Rhodopseudomonas palustris: one gene and its partner. The protein of the gene in region 1 interacts with the protein of each later gene in a pairwise test. Links are inferred from orthologs where the notes say so. Each region holds a gene or a part of one and is shown on either strand. Other genes may lie near its edges. The genes, in order: gyrA and gyrB.

Region 1 (8,142 bases):
CCGATCGGTCAGGCGCGGCTGGTGACGGCGGAACGACATTAAGGTTTTGGCGTTATCCCCACGCTAGTTTCGCAAAGCGCTTCCCTCCAAGGGCGCTCTGTACCGAAGACCCCCGAGTTGCCCCCTCGGGGGTCTTTCGATTCCGGCGATCGTCAAGCTTGCTGATGCGCCCAGAGTGGCGCCGAGGCGGCGAACGGAACCGCCGCCTCTACTTGAGCGGCGGCTTTAGCCGCCGTTGCCGTTGTCGCCGTCGTCGGTCTCCGGGATGCGCTCGACCGACACCACCTTCTCGTCGTCGGCGGTGTTGAACACGATCACGCCCTGGGTGGAGCGGCCGGCGACGCGGATGCCTTCGACCGGACAGCGGATCAGCTGGCCGTTGTCGGTGACCAGCATGATCTGGTCGGAATCCTCCACCGGGAACGACGCCACCAGCTTGCCGTTGCGGCCGTTGACCGACATCGCCACGATGCCTTTGCCGCCGCGCCCGGTGGTGCGGTACTCGAACGACGAGGTCCGCTTGCCGTAGCCGTTCTCCGAGATCGTCAGCACGAACTGCTCGGACGCCGACATCTCGGCGTAGCGCTCCTGCGACAGCGCCGCGGACGTATCGCCCTCCTCGGCTTCGGCCTCCGGCATCTCGATCGGCTCGCTCTCCTCGCCGGTCGCGGCGCGGCGGATCGCGCCGGACTGCTTCAGATAGGTCGAGCGTTCCGCCGGCGTCGCCTCGAAGTGGCGCAGGATGCTGAGCGAGATCACCTTGTCGCCGGACGACAGCGCGATGCCGCGCACGCCCATCGAGGTGCGGCCGCTGAACACGCGCACATCGGGCACAGGGAAGCGGATGCACTGGCCACCGGCGGCGGTCAGCAGCACGTCGTCGCGCTCGGTGCAGATCTGGACGTCGACGATCGCCTCGCCGTCGTCGAGCTTCATCGCGATGATGCCGGAGCGGCGGACATCGACGAAGTCCGACAGCTTGTTGCGGCGGACATTGCCGCCGGTGGTGGCGAACATCACGTCGAGTTCGCTCCACGAGGCTTCGTCCTCCGGCAGCGGCATGATCGTGGTGATGCGCTCGCCCTGCTCCAGCGGCAGGATGTTGATCAGCGCCTTGCCGCGGCCGTTCGGCGGCGCCAGCGGCAGCCGCCAGACCTTCTCCTTGTAGACCTGGCCGCGCGACGAGAAGAACAGCACCGGCGTGTGGGTCGAGGCGACGAACAGCCGCGAGACGAAATCCTCCTCGCGGGTCGCCATGCCGGAGCGGCCCTTGCCTCCGCGGCGCTGCGCCCGGTAGGTCGACAGCGGCACCCGCTTGACGTAGCCGGCGTGCGACACGGTCACCACCATGTCCTCGCGCTGGATCAGGTCTTCGTCTTCGACCTCGCCTTCCTGCTCGACGATCACGGTCCGGCGCGGCGTCGCGAATTCGGCCCTGACCTCGCCGAGCTCGTCCTTGACGATCGTCTGCACCCGGGCGCGCGAGCGCAGGATCTCCAGATAGTCGGCGATTTCCACCGCGAGCTTGTCGAGTTCGTCGGAAATTTCTTCGCGTCCCAGCGCGGTCAGGCGCTGCAGTCGCAGATCGAGGATGGCTTTGGCCTGCTCGAACGACAGCCGCGCGGTGCCGTCCGGATTGAGCTTGTGGCGCGGATCGTCGATCAGCGTGATCATCGCCGCGACGTCGGCCGCCGGCCAGTCGCGCGACATCAGGGTCTCGCGCGCCGTGTTCGGATCGGGCGAATGACGGATCACGCGAATGATCTCGTCGATATTCGCCACCGCGATCGCGAGGCCGACCAGGATGTGGGCGCGGTCGCGCGCCTTGTTGAGCAGGAATTTGGTGCGGCGGGTGACGACCTGCTCGCGGAACGCGACGAAGACCTGCAGCAGATCCTTCAGGTTCATCAGCTGCGGCCGGCCGCCTTCCAGCGCCACCATGTTGGCGCCGAAATTGGTCTGCAGCGGCGTGAACTTGTAGAGCTGGTTGAGCACCACTTCCGGCACCGCGTCGCGGCGCAGCTCGATCACCACGCGGAAACCGTCGCGATCGCTCTCGTCGCGCAGATCGCTGATACCTTCGATCTTCTTCTCGCGCACCAGTTCGGCGATGCGCTCGACCATCGTCGCCTTGTTCACCTGGTACGGAATTTCACTGACGATGATCGCTTCGCGGTCCTTGCGAACGGTCTCGATCTCGACCTTGCCGCGCATCACGATCGAGCCGCGGCCGGTCTGATAGGCGGCGCGAATGCCGGCGCGGCCGAGAATGATGCCGCCGGTCGGGAAGTCCGGCCCCGGCACGATCTTGTTGAGATCGTCGATCGTCAGCGCCGGGTCGTCGATCAGCGCGACACAGGCGTCGATCACCTCGCCGAGATTGTGCGGCGGGATGTTGGTCGCCATGCCGACCGCGATGCCGCCGGCTCCGTTGACCAGAAGGTTCGGGAACTTGGCAGGAAGAACCTGCGGCTCCCGTTCCGAATTGTCGTAGTTCGGCTGGAAGTCGACGGTGTCCTTGTCGATGTCGTCGAGCAGCGTCTGCGCGATCTTGGTCAGACGGGATTCGGTGTATCGCATCGCCGCCGGCATATCGCCGTCGACCGAGCCGAAATTGCCCTGACCGTCGATCAGCGGCACCCGCATCGAGAAGTCCTGCGCCATGCGGACCAGCGCGTCGTACACCGACTGGTCGCCGTGCGGGTGATACTTACCGATGACGTCGCCGACGGTGCGGGCCGACTTGCGATACGGCTTGTTCCATTCGAAGCCGTTCTCGTACATGCCGTAGAGGATGCGGCGATGCACCGGCTTCAACCCGTCGCGCGCATCCGGCAGCGCCCGCGCCACGATCACGCTCATCGCGTAATCGAGATAGCTGCGCTTCATCTCGTCGAGAATGGATACGGGGCGAATATCCGAGGGCGCCAGCGGCTCCCCGGGCTTCTCGTCGTCTTTGTCGGACAAGGGTGAATTCCGGTCAGAATCTGATCGGATTCGTATAACGTATTGGGGTGTTGCAAACCACCCTTTCGGGCGCCGTTTCCGAAGGTTTTTCTATTCGTATTCCCAAACACTTACGGGATGTTTCCGGCGCGCTCGAAACGCCGTTCGCCGGGGCGCCGGAATCGGCGACGGCGGCGCGCTCGGAAAGAGCCGATTCGCGCCCTCAATCGGGTCGCGGCACCGCCCCGAAGCGCTCGACCACGATGTCGCGTTTGTTGTCCTCGACCCGCACCGTCATGACGTAGCGGCCGTCGACGAGATCCTTGGCCAGCACCTCGGCGTTGCGATGCAGCCAGCTCACGCCGGCGCCGTCGGCGGCGTCGACCGACAGATCGAGCACGGTACGGGTGGCCGCCAGACGCTGCTCGATCGCCAGCAGAAGGTCATCGACGCCCTCGCCGCTGACAGCCGAGACCAGCAGGCACGGATGATCCTCGGGCCGGCGCGCCGCGATGTTCTTCAGCTCGTCGCGCTGCTCCGGCTCGAACCGGTCGATCTTGTTCCAGACTTCGAGAATACGTCCACTCGCAGCATCGACGCCGAGCTGGCGCAGCACATTGTCGACATCGCTCTGCTGCGCCTCGGCGTCTTCGTGGCTGATGTCGCGGACGTGCAGGATCAGGTCGGCTTCCAGCACCTCTTCCAGCGTCGCGCGGAATGCGGCGACGAGCTGTGTCGGCAGATTGGAGATGAAGCCGACGGTGTCGGACAGCATCGCCTTGCCGCCATGCGGCAACTGGATCGCGCGCAGCGTCGGGTCGAGCGTTGCGAACAGCATGTCGGCGGCCTGGACGTCGGCGCGCGTCAACCGGTTGAACAGCGTCGACTTGCCGGCATTGGTGTAGCCGACCAGCGCCACCACGCGATACGGCACGCGCTGCCGCCCGGCGCGATGCAGCCGGCGCGTCGCCTGCACCTTCTTCAGCTCGGCTTCGAGCTTGGTGATACGCTCGCCGATCAGCCGGCGGTCGGCTTCGATCTGGGTTTCGCCCGGACCGCCCATGAATCCAAAGCCGCCGCGCTGGCGCTCGAGGTGGGTCCAGGATCGCACCAGGCGCGAGCGCTGATAATTGAGATGCGCCAGTTCGACCTGCAGCGTGCCTTCGCGAGTCTTGGCGCGGCGGCCGAAGATCTCCAGGATCAGACCGGTGCGGTCGAGCACCTTGGCGTTCCAGGCCTTCTCCAGGTTGCGCTGCTGGATCGGCGACAGCGCGCAATCCATCACCACGAGGTCTGCGCCGTGCGCAGCGATCAGGCCGACGATGTCCTCGACCTTGCCCTTGCCGAGATAAGTCGCCGGACGGATCTGGCTGATCGGGGTGAGCACCGCCTCGACCACTTCGAGGTCGATGGCGCGGGCGAGGCCCGCGGCTTCGTCGAGGCGCGCGTCATTGTCGCGGACAGCCGTCTCCGCCGCGTCGGGATCGCCCCGGCGCGCACGTAGATACGGACCTACGACGATCACCCGTCCGGTCTCTCCGCCCTGCCCCGATCGCGGACGATCGGAGCCGCTGTCAATGCCACGGGGTTCCAATCAGACCCGCCTCAAGCTGGCGAGTCCTCGCCGCTTTCGAACAACTGGATCGGCGCCCCCGGCATGATCGTCGAGATCGCGTGCTTGTAGACGAGCTGCGAATGACCGTCGCGCCGCAACAAAAGGCAAAAATTATCGAACCAGGTGACAATACCCTGCAACTTCACCCCGTTGACCAGGAAGATCGTCAGGGGAGTCTTCGTCTTGCGTACGTGGTTGAGGAAAGTGTCTTGAAGGTTTTGTGCGCGGTCTGCCGCCATTTTTTATCCCGCAATTGGTTTTGTCTTTTCTTGCCGGTGAGCGCTCTCTGTCGGAGCTTCACCCCGGTTGCCGACTCCTCCGAGATCCCCCTCCAGAAGCCGACGATCCGATTAGAGGGTAGGCATGGCTTTTAAGCAAGCAACTAAAACCCGGACGGCCTACGCCCCGATCCGCAAAGCTCAGGAAAACACCGCAAAACGGTGAAACTGCTCTCTTAGACGTTTGGCCAATGCGCCGGGGTTGCCGTCACCGATCGGCTGTCCGTCGATCGCCACCACCGGCATCACGATCTGACTGGACGCGGTGACGAACGCCTCTGCGGCTGCGGCCGCTTCGGCCGGCGTGAACGGCCGCTCTTCCAGACGCACCTGAAGCGCTTCGAGCGCGTCGATCAGCACGGCACGGGTGATGCCGGCAAGAATGCCGCTGTCTGCCGAGCGGGTCACCACCCGCCCCTCTTTGGTGACGATCCAGGCGTTGCTCGACGCGCCTTCGGTGACGAAGCCGTCGCCGTCGACGTACCAGGCTTCATAGGCGCCCGCCTCGCGCGCCGCCTGCTTGGCGAGCACGTTCGGCAACAGCGCCGTCGACTTGATATCGACCCGCGGCCAGCGGTTTTCCGGCAGCGTGATCACCTTGATGCCGCGGGCGGCGTTGGCCTGCCCTTTGGCCGGATCGATGCTGCGTGCGGTCACCACCACCGCGGGCTTCACCGAGGCGGCCGGAAAGCCGTGATCACGCCGGGCCACGCCGCGGCTGACCTGCAGATAGACGATGCCGTGGTTCACCCGGTTGCGTCGCACCACTTCATGCATCACCACCGACAGCGCGGAAAGCGGCATCGGCTCTCTGATCCGCAATTCGCCGAGCGAGCGCTGCAGCCGCGCCAAGTGTCGCGGCATGTCGATCAGTTTGCCGTCACGCACTTCGGAGACTTCATAGACGCCGTCGGCGAACTGATAGCCGCGGTCCTCGATGTTCACGCTCGCCTCGCGCATGTCGAGATAACGGCCGTTGACATAGGCGATGCGCGACATCGATTGGATCCAGGTCTGAGATGAGAATTGAAGAAAGGCTCAGCCGACGCCGAGCGCCTTGAGCTTGCGGTGCAGCGCCGAGCGCTCCATGCCGACGAACTCGGCGGTGCGCGAGATGTTGCCGGAGAACCGGCTGATCTGCGCGATCAGATAATCGCGCTCGAACGCCTCTCGGGCCTCGCGGAGCGGCAGACCCATGATGTGCTCGCCATTGTTGCCGGTCGGCATCGTCGGCACCATCGAGCCGACATCCTGCGGCAGCATGTCGGCGGTGATCACCGCATCCGGTCCGCCGCCGGCCAGAATCATCAGGCGCTCGACGTTATTGCGGAGCTGGCGGACATTGCCGGGCCAGACATGCGACTGCAGCACCGCCATCGCGTCCTGGCCGATCTGCCGGCGCGGCAGCCCGGTCGCCGCCGAGATCTGCTCCATGAAGTACTCGATCAGTTCCGGAATGTCGTCGCGCCGCTCCGACAGCGGCGGCACCCGGATCGGCACCACCGACAGCCGGTGATACAGGTCTTCGCGGAACCTTCCGGCGACGATCTCTTCTTCGAGGTTGCGCGCGGTCGACGAGATGATGCGGACGTCGACATTGACCCGGGTGGTGCCGCCGCAGCGCTGGAAGGTCTGCTCGACCAGGACGCGGAGAATCTTGTTCTGGGTCTCGCGCGGCATGTCGGCGATTTCATCGATGAACAGCGTGCCGCCGTGCGCTTCTTCCAGCGCGCCCGCCTTGCGCGAATGCTCGCCGTTGGCCTCGACGCCGAACAGCTCGATTTCCATTTTCTCCGGGGTGATCGCCGCGGCATTGATCACCACGAACGGACCCTCGGCGCGCGACGACGAATTGTGCAGCGTCCGCGCCGCGAGCTCCTTGCCGGCGCCGGACGGGCCGACGATCAGGATTCGGCTGTTGGCCTTGGCGGCACGCTCGATCGTCTGACGAAGCTGGTTGATGCAGGCAGAGCGGCCGACCAGGGTCGATGCCGACGGCGCGAGCTGTTTCAATTCACGCACTTCGCGCTTCAGCCGCGAGGTCTCCAGCGCCCGCGTCGCCACCAGAATCAGCCGGTCGGACTTGAACGGCTTCTCGATGAAGTCGTAAGCGCCGCGTTTGATCGCAGCGACCGCGGTTTCGATGTTGCCGTGGCCGGAGATCATCACCACCGGGACGTCGGTGTGATCCTTCTTGATCTGCTCCAGCAATTGCAGACCGTCGAGCTTGCTGCCCTGCAGCCAGATGTCGAGGAAAATCAGGTTCGGCCGCCGGTTGGCGATCTCGGCGAGAGCCGAATCACTGTCGCGCGCGGTGCGGGTGGAAAAGCCTTCGTCCTCGAGAATACCGGCGACGAGATCACGGATGTCCGCTTCATCGTCGACGATCAGAATGTCATTCGCCATGGTCGCGCCTGTCGCTTTAGCTGCCGCTGGCAGCCGCTATCCTTGGTTCGTTGTCGGCCTGCTGTTTTGGTTCACCCGAGCCCGGAGGCGCCGCCGGCTGACCCGACATCGCAAATCGAAGGCGCATCCACGCACCGCGCTGGCCCGGACGGACATGGGATGCGTCATTGAGTTCGATGCCCCCACCGTGGTCGACCAACACCCGTCCGACGATCGCCAGGCCGAGGCCGGTGCCCTTCTCGCGGGTGGTGACGTAGGGTTCGAGCAGCCGCGAGCGGCTTTCTTTGGGCAGACCAATGCCGTTGTCGATGATGTCGATGACGACGTCGTCGCCGTCTCGGGCCGCCACCACTTCGATCTTGCCCTTGCCGAGCTCGTCTTCCGGCACCGCTTCGATCGCCTCGGTGGCGTTCTTGATGATGTTGGTCAGGGCCTGCGAGATCAGGCGGCGGTCGAACCGCGCATGCAGCGGTTCGCCCTTGATTTCGGTATCGATGTCCACATCGGGATGACCGACCCGCATCAGGAACACCACCTGCCGCACCGTATCGCCGACGTCCTCGCCTTCGATCACCGGCTTCGGCATCCGCGCAAACCGTGAGAACTCGTCGACCATCCGCCGGATATCGTCGACCTGGCGGACGATGGTGTCGGTGCATTGCTCGAAGATACTCTTGTCCTCGACGATGACCTTGCCGAACTTTCGCTTGATACGCTCCGCAGAGAGCTGGATCGGCGTCAGCGGATTCTTGATCTCGTGGGCGATCCGGCGGGCGACGTCGCCCCAGGCCGAGGTGCGCTGCGCCGACACCAGTTCGGTGATGTCGTCGAGCGTGATGATGTAGCTGTCGCTGGTGTGGCCGGTCTGTTCGGCGGTGACGCGAACGTTGAGGATCC
Region 2 (7,907 bases), 3.1 Mb from region 1 along the record:
TCTGCTGACCGATCTCGCCGGTGGCCCGGGCCGTCTGCTCGGCGAGCGCCTTGACCTCGGATGCGACGACCGCAAAGCCGCGGCCGGCGTCGCCGGCTCTCGCCGCCTCGATCGTGGCGTTGAGCGCCAGCAGATTGGTCTGGCCGGCGATCGTATTGATCAGTTCGACGACGTCGCCGATACGTGCCGCAGCCTTTGACAGGTCTGCAACGCGGTCGTTCGTGAGATGGGCCTGCTCGACCGCCTCCTGGGCGATTCGTGCGGATTCCTGAACTTGTCGGCTGATCTCGTTGACGGAGGATGCCATCTCCTCGGTCGCCGAAGCGACCGACTGAACGTTGGTCGACGCTTCTTCCGCGGCCGAAGACACCGCCATCGCAAGCTGGCGCGATCGCGTTGCGGTGCCTGTCAGAGAGCCGGCGGAAGCCTCCAGTTCGTTGGCCGACGACGACACCGTCCCGACGATCTCGCCGACCGCCCCCTCGAACTCGGTGGCAAGTCGCATCATCTCGGTCCTGCGCTCCATCTCCGCGCGGGCTTTCGCCTTTTCCTGTTCGCACCTCAGCCGCTCGACCTCCAGGCCATGTTCCTTGAACACCGCCAGCGCCTTGAGGATCTCGCCGATCTCGTCCTGACGATGCGGCTGCGGCGTTTCGGTGGCCAGGTCACCTGCGGCGAGGCGCTGCATCGTCGCGATCGCAGCGCGCAGTGGACGCGCGATCGTCCCGCGCACCACCGCGAAACTGGCGAGCACCGCCAGGAGCGCGACCGCCAGCGTCGCCGCTGCGATCGTCCACAGAGTCTGATAGGCCGCCGCTTCGAAGTCCGCCTTCTTGATGCCGACGTAGAGAATGCCGATCACGTTGCCCCCGGCGTCGACGATCGGATCGTAGGCCGTCATGTACGGCTCACCCAGGATCGCCACCTCGCCGCGGAACGGCTGCCTGTTCTCGAGCACCGTGGTGTAGGCAGGGCCCGGGGCGAGTCTGGTCCCGACGGCACGCGTGCCGTCCGGCTTCATCACATTGGTCGCGACCCGCTGATCGTTCATGAAGATCGTTGCGGTACCCCCCACCAGGGATTTGATCTTGTCGACGGTGGCGAAGTCGTCGTTGAGCACGCGATTCCCCACCGTGAGCTTGTTGTCGGCACGGCTGAATGCGCTGCCGTTCGCCTTCACGGTGTCCCAAGCGACGCGGATGTTGGTCTCGACGCGCTCCCGAGCCGCGTCGGTGGCGGCGTCGGCGAGCACCTTCCAGGCGACGGCGGTGACGGTGACGCCGAGCAGCAGCACGCCGAAAACCGAAAGCAGGATAATGCGGGGAACGAGACCGAGCGACCAGCTATGCGTTCCGTGCGTGGACTTCATGATGTCTCCTTGCACGCCCGGTCGCGCAGCGTCCGTGCGGGCGCAGCGTCGGGCGATCTCAGGCGATGTTCTCGTTGGTTAGCCGGGCTCTTGCCGACCGTCGCGTTTGCGCAGCGACATGCGCAGATGGCTTCACAAATCTGAAACATTCGTTTCACCGAATATAGAAATCCGATGGGCACGATTAGTTAGATTTCAGCTTCCGCGCGAGTTGATCGGCCTAATCCGCAACTGTAACGGGAGCGTCGAGCTGTTCGGGCTTCGCGGGCGTGCCTCTGCCGAGCCGCAGAAAGCGCTTGGATTCAAGGGGCTGACGACAAGAATAGGTGAACCGGCCACCGATGGCCGTGTTGGATTAGTATGCAATCGCATTTTGATGGCGTGGCGCATCGAGCGGCCGGGCTCCAGCGCCTGGTAGAATAGCGAGGTGAGCAATATTGCCGCGGGCGTGAGTGCGGCTCGCCGTGCGACGCAGCCCACTCGGGACATCGCGAGCCGTCAGTGCCTTGCCGGCTGATCGGTCGGGGCCTGCCCGCAAACCCTGGGGGAGTGCGAAGTCGAGCCATGCGCCGGCCGCAGCGACTGTTTGGCGGAGCCATGCAAATTGATGGCGTCTCTCAGATCGTTCGAAAGGCCGTTTGAACCTTGCGCCGCAGGTCGTGCGTCTGGAAGCCTGCCGCTACACGTCTACTGTCGCGTGCAACGAATTCTCCTGAATGAATTCACGGCGCGGTTCGACGACGTCGCCCATCAGCTTGGTGAAAATGTCGTCGGCCTCGTCGACTTCGCGCACTTTGACCTGCAGCAGCGAGCGGGCGTTGGTGTCGAGCGTGGTCTCCCAGAGCTGACCGGGATTCATCTCGCCGAGGCCTTTGTAGCGTTGCAGCGCCACGCCCTTGCGGCCGGCGTCGGTCACCGCCTCGAACAGGCTGATCGGGCCGTGGATTGCGGTTTCGGCATCCTTGCGACGAAGTACGCCGGGGCGCGGATAGACTTCCTGCAGCACCGCCGCATATTCGTCGAGCTTCCGGGCGTCGGCGGAGCCGAGCAGCGCGTCGTCGATCGCCGCGACTTCCTTGACGCCGCGCACGGTGCGTTCGAACGCGAAGCCCTCGCCTTCGGTGAAGCGGCCGATCCAACCGCGTTCGACTTCGTCAGCCAACGCGTCGAGCCGGCGCGCGATATAGGCGGCCGCCTCGTTGGCGGTGGCGATGTCGGCGGTGACGCGCGGGCTGAGCACGCCGGCGATCGCGGCCTGCTCGACCACGCTACGATTGTAGCGGCTGTGCAGATTGTTGAGTGTGCTGCGGATCGCGCGCGCGTCCTCGACCAGCTTCAGCAGGTCGCGGCGACCGCGCTCCTCGCCGGTGGCCAGCTTGAACACGCAGTCGTCCAACCCGGTGGCGATCAGATAGTCCTCGAGCGCGCGCTCGTCCTTCAGATACTGCTCGGACTTGCCGCGGGTGACTTTGTAGAGCGGCGGCTGTGCGATGTAGAGATAGCCGCCCTCGATCAGCGCCGGCATCTGCCGGAAGAAGAACGTCAGCAGCAGGGTGCGAATATGCGCGCCGTCGACGTCGGCGTCGGTCATCAGGATGATCTTGTGATAGCGCAGCTTGCCGATGTCGAAATCGTCGCGGCCGATGCCGGTGCCGAGCGCGGTGATCAGTGTGCCGATCTGCTCCGAGCTCAGCATCTTGTCGAAGCGCGCGCGTTCGACGTTGAGGATCTTGCCGCGTAGCGGCAGAACGGCCTGGAATTCGCGGTTGCGACCCTGCTTGGCGGAGCCGCCGGCCGAGTCGCCCTCGACGATGAACAGTTCCGATTTCGATGGATCGCGCTCCTGGCAGTCGGCGAGCTTGCCGGGCAGCGAGGCGATGTCGAGCGCGCCCTTGCGCCGCGTCAGCTCGCGCGCTTTTCGCGCGGCTTCGCGGGCCGCTGCGGCTTCGATCACCTTGCCGACGATGGTCTTGGCCTCGCTCGGATGCTCCTCGAACCACGCGGCGAGCGCTTCGTTGAGCACGTTCTCGACCACCGGACGCACTTCCGAGGACACCAGCTTGTCCTTGGTCTGCGACGAGAATTTCGGGTCCGGCACTTTCACCGACAGCACCGCGGTCAGTCCCTCGCGGCAATCGTCGCCGGTCAGCGCCACCTTTTCCTTCTTGGCGTTGTTGTCGGCGTAGCCGGTGAGCTGCCGCGTCAGCGCGGCGCGGAAGCCGGCCAGATGCGTACCGCCGTCGCGCTGCGGGATGTTGTTGGTGAAGCACAGCACGTTCTCATGATACGTGTCGTTCCACCACAGTGCGGCTTCGACCGCGATGCCGTTGAGGTCGGCCGCGACGACGATCGGCGTCGGCACGATCGGCTTCTTGTTGCGATCGAGATATTTGACGAACTCGGTGACGCCGCCCTCGTAGCGCATCTCTTCGCGCTTCTCGACTGCGTGGCGCAGGTCGGACAGCAGAATGTTGACGCCGGAATTGAGGAAGGCCAGTTCGCGCAGCCGGTGCTCCAGCGTGGCGAAGTCGTATTCGACGTTGGTGAAGGTCTCGGACGAGGCGTAGAATGTCACCTCGGTGCCGCGCCGTCCGCCCGCGTCGCCCACCACGCTGAGCGGCGCCACTGCGTCGCCATGGGCGAATTCGATGTAGTGCTCCTTGCCGTCCCGCCAGACGCGCAGGATCAGCTTGCTCGACAGCGCGTTGACCACCGAGACGCCGACGCCGTGCAGACCACCCGACACCTTGTAGGAGTTCTGGTCGAATTTTCCGCCGGCGTGGAGCTGGGTCATGATGACCTCGGCCGCCGAGATGCCTTCGCCCTTGTGGATGTCGACCGGGATGCCGCGGCCGTCGTCGCGCACCGTCACCGAGCCGTCGGCGTTGAGGATCACTTCGACCGCGCTGGCGTGCCCCGCCAGCGCTTCGTCGATGGCGTTATCGACGACTTCGTACACCATGTGGTGCAGGCCGCTGCCGTCGTCGGTGTCGCCGATATACATGCCCGGCCGTTTGCGGACGGCATCGAGACCCTTCAGCACCCGGATCGATTCCGCGCCATATTCGGCCGGCGCAGGATGCACGGATTCGGCAGAGGGCTGCCGGGCAGGTTCAGTCATGCAGGGACCTTCAGAATTGCGATCGAATCGGCGTGCGCCATTCGCAGCGAAGCGCTCTTTTGTGCCATGAAAGCAGGGGCGTCACCAGCGCAAAGTCGTGGTGTTCAAGCTGTTGAATAGATAGAGATTTTGGCCGCGCTCGCAAGGCTCGCGAGGGCAGGTTCGGCGGCTGCAGTGAAGATCGGCGATGCGGTCGATTCTGCCCTGCCCGGCGGCCTATCCGCGAGCGCTGATTCGGCCGTTGTCGACGTCGAAAATTGCTGCCGCCGGACCGATCTCCGCGAACGCCAAAGGGTCGGCCCCGGTCATCCAGACCTGCGCGCCGAGCCGGCTCAGTTCGCCGAACAGAGCGGCGCGGCGGCCGGGGTCGAGATGCGCCACCACCTCGTCGAGCAGCAGCAGCGGCGTGATCGAGGTGGTCTCGGCGACGAGCTGGGCGTGTGCCAGCACCAGCCCGATCAGGAGTGCCTTCTGTTCGCCGGTCGAAGCCTCGCGCGCCGGCATCGCCTTCGGCGCGTAGATCACCTCGAGGTCGGTCAGGTGCGGGCCGTCGAGCGTTCGGCCGGCGGCGGCGTCGCGGCTGCGGTTGTCGCGCAGCACGGCGCGGTAGCGGTCCTCGACGACGGTTGCCGGTTCTGACGCCAGCGCACTCTCCATCCAGCCGTCCAGTATGATCCTGGCGGACGGGAACGCCGAGGTGGCGCCGCGGGCATCGATCATGGCGGCCAGCTTGGTCGCGGTCTGCCCGCGCTGTGCCGCGACTGCGATCGCCAATTCCGCGGTTTCGCGCTCGATCGCGTCGAGCCAATGTGAATCCGCGTTGCGGATGTCTTCCAGCAGGCGATTGCGCGACCGCAGGCTGCGATCGAGGGCGGAGACGCGGGCCGAATGTCCGCTGTCGATCGCCAGCACCAGGCGATCGAAGAAGCGCCTGCGTTCCGACGCGGCGCCCATGAACAGTCCGTCCATCGACGGCGTCAGCCACACCATCCGCAGATGATCGCCGAACGCCGCCGCCGAGCCGACCGGTTCGCGGTCAATCCGGCATCGCCGGGTCGTGGCGACATCGCCGCGCGGCGGCTCGATCCCGGTGCCGAGCGTCGCCAGCCCGAGCGCGCCTTCGACCTCGGCCGACACCGCCCAGGAGCCGTCGCCTTCGTGACCGGCGATGTCCTCCAGCCTGGCGCGGCGCAGACCGCGGCCCGGCGCCAGCAACGAGACCGCCTCGAGGCAATTGGTCTTGCCGGCCCCGTTCGGCCCGACCAGCACCACTTGGTCGGCGGTCGTGGTCAGCGACGCGGAGCGATAGTTCCGAAAATGCGTCAGCGTCAGGCGTGTGATGCGGGCGGCGATCATGCAATAGCTTGCTTTGGGGGAGTTGCAAGGGACTGCAACTGGCACTGCAGTCACCCTCCGCGAAAGCGGAGGGTCCAGCATCCCAGAGCGTTCGCTGGTACCCAAGACGCTCTGGAATGACGCTCTGGAATACTGGGTCGCCCGGTCAAGCCGGGCGATGACGATGGTGCTATTGAGGCGCCTCGACTTACACCCGCATCGGCATCAGGACGTACAGGGCGCTCTTGGAATCGCGATCCTGGATCAGGGTCGGCGAGCCAGGGTCGGCGAGCCTCAGCACCGCGACCTCGCCCTCGATCTGCGCGGCGATGTCGAGCAGATAACGTGAATTGAAGCCGATATCGAGCGGGTCGGAGGCGTATTCGACCTCGAGTTCTTCGGTCGCGCTGCCGGAATCCGGATTGGTCACCGACAGCACCAGCTTGCCGGCGGACAGCGCCAGTTTCACCGCGCGGCCGCGTTCGGAAGAGATCGTCGAGACGCGGTCGACCGCGGCCTCGAAGTCCTTCTTGTCGACCAGGAGTTCCTTGTCGTTGTTCTGCGGAATCACCCGGCCGTAGTCCGGAAACGTGCCGTCGATCAGCTTGGAGGTCAGCACGACATTTCCGAGCGTGAAGCGGATCTTGCCGGTCGACAACTCGATCCCGATCTCGGCCTCGGTGTCCTCGATCAGCCGCTGCACCTCGCCCACGGTCTTGCGCGGCACGATCACGCCGGGCATGCCGTCGGCACCGCTCGGCAACGTCAGGTCGAGCTGCGCCAGACGGTGTCCGTCGGTGGCGACCGCGCGCAAACTCGCGGCGCCGGAGCTGCCGGCCGTGTGCAGATAGATGCCGTTGAGATAGTAACGGGTCTCTTCTGTCGAGATCGCAAATTGGGTGCGATCGATCAGCCGTTTGACGTCGGACGCCGGTAGCCGGAAGGCGTGGCTCATCTCGCCGGCTGCGAGATCCGGGAAATCGCTCTCCGGCAGGGTCTGCAACGTGAACCGCGAACGGCCGGCGCGGATCGCCAGCACCGAACGGTCACCGTCGCTCTCCAGCACGATCTGCGAACCGTCCGGTAGCTTGCGGACGATGTCGTAGAACATGTGGGCCGGTACAGTGGTCGAACCGGCGGTCGCGGTTTCGGCCGGCAGCGTTTCCGTCACCTCGAGGTCGAGGTCGGTCGCCTTGAGCGCGAGCTGGGCGTTTTCGGCGCGCACCAGCACGTTGCCGAGGATCGGGATAGTGTTGCGGCGCTCGACCACGCGATGCACGTGGCTCAGCGACTTCAACAGTTGCGCGCGTTCGACCGTGACCTTCATTGCAAAACCCGCCTGCTCCGCGCCCGCATCGTGTGATGAAGCTGCCGGATATGATGGAGGAGGCCCGGCAGCCGGATGCGGCGCCAAGGCCATTGGCACCCGCTGAGGTCACCCGGACCCGCGGGGGGTCCGCAGGGTGGCGTGGTTGTGCGGCTCGCGCAAGAGCGCGCAGCCGCCGCCGGCCCAAATTTCCCCGGGATTCAGGCTGGCCATGATGCCCATTGTGGCGGCGGCGGCCAGGCGCCTATTCCTGAAGCTGGCGCTTCAGGGATTCGACTTCGTCGGACAGCGTATTGTCCTTCGACACCAGTCCTTCGATCTTGCGGACCGCGTGCAGCACCGTGGTGTGGTCGCGTCCGCCGAAGCGGCGGCCGATCTCCGGCAGCGAGCGCAGCGTCAGTGTTTTGGCCAGATACATCGCGACCTGGCGCGGTCGCACCACATTGGCGGTCCGACGCGACGACAACAGGTCGGAGCGGCTGACGTTGTACTGCCGGGCGACGATGCGCTGGATGTCCTCGATCTTGATCCGCTTCGGCTCGGAGGGGCGGATCAGGTCGCGGACTTCATGCTCGGCCATTTCCAGCGTGACCGGCTGATTGTTCAGCTTGGAATGCGCCAGCAGGCGATTGATCGCGCCTTCGAGATCGCGACCGTTATGGGTGATGGTGCGTGCGAGATACTCGAGCACCGGCTGCGGCACGTCGAAGCTGACGTGATGGGCGCGGGCCGCGACCACGCGCGAGCGCAGGATG

Evidence for each region.
Region 2: the proteins of gyrA (region 1) and gyrB interact in binary tests that used the Escherichia coli proteins (3 or more experiments, as listed by UniProt). The link is inferred for Rhodopseudomonas palustris from one-to-one orthologs.

What each region holds. Positions count from the first base shown.
Region 1 is NZ_CP041387.1:1,878,351-1,886,492, reverse strand. The notes cover bases 26-3,362. They hold gyrA (DNA gyrase subunit A), read right to left. Parts: upstream 2,968-3,362; coding sequence 226-2,967; downstream 26-225. Other genes in these bases: hflX (GTPase HflX), read right to left, coding at 3,170-3,362; FLL57_RS08525 (hypothetical protein), read left to right, coding at 26-42. Also shown: more of FLL57_RS08525, read left to right, coding at 1-25; more of hflX, read right to left, coding at 3,363-4,540; RNA chaperone Hfq, read right to left, coding at 4,552-4,800; FLL57_RS08505 (D-amino-acid transaminase), read right to left, coding at 4,981-5,838; FLL57_RS08500 (sigma-54-dependent transcriptional regulator), read right to left, coding at 5,878-7,245; FLL57_RS08495 (sensor histidine kinase NtrY-like), read right to left, coding at 7,262-8,142. UniProt on the Escherichia coli protein: A type II topoisomerase that negatively supercoils closed circular double-stranded (ds) DNA in an ATP-dependent manner to maintain chromosomes in an underwound state.
Region 2 is NZ_CP041387.1:4,933,462-4,941,368, forward strand. What follows is about bases 1,770-4,871. They hold gyrB (DNA topoisomerase (ATP-hydrolyzing) subunit B), read right to left. Parts: upstream 4,491-4,871; coding sequence 2,049-4,490; downstream 1,770-2,048. Other genes in these bases: recF (DNA replication/repair protein RecF), read right to left, coding at 4,707-4,871. In the rest of the region: FLL57_RS22750 (methyl-accepting chemotaxis protein), read right to left, coding at 1-1,369; more of recF, read right to left, coding at 4,872-5,846; dnaN (DNA polymerase III subunit beta), read right to left, coding at 6,034-7,152; chromosomal replication initiator protein DnaA, read right to left, coding at 7,397-7,907. UniProt on the Escherichia coli protein: DNA gyrase negatively supercoils closed circular double-stranded DNA in an ATP-dependent manner to maintain chromosomes in an underwound state.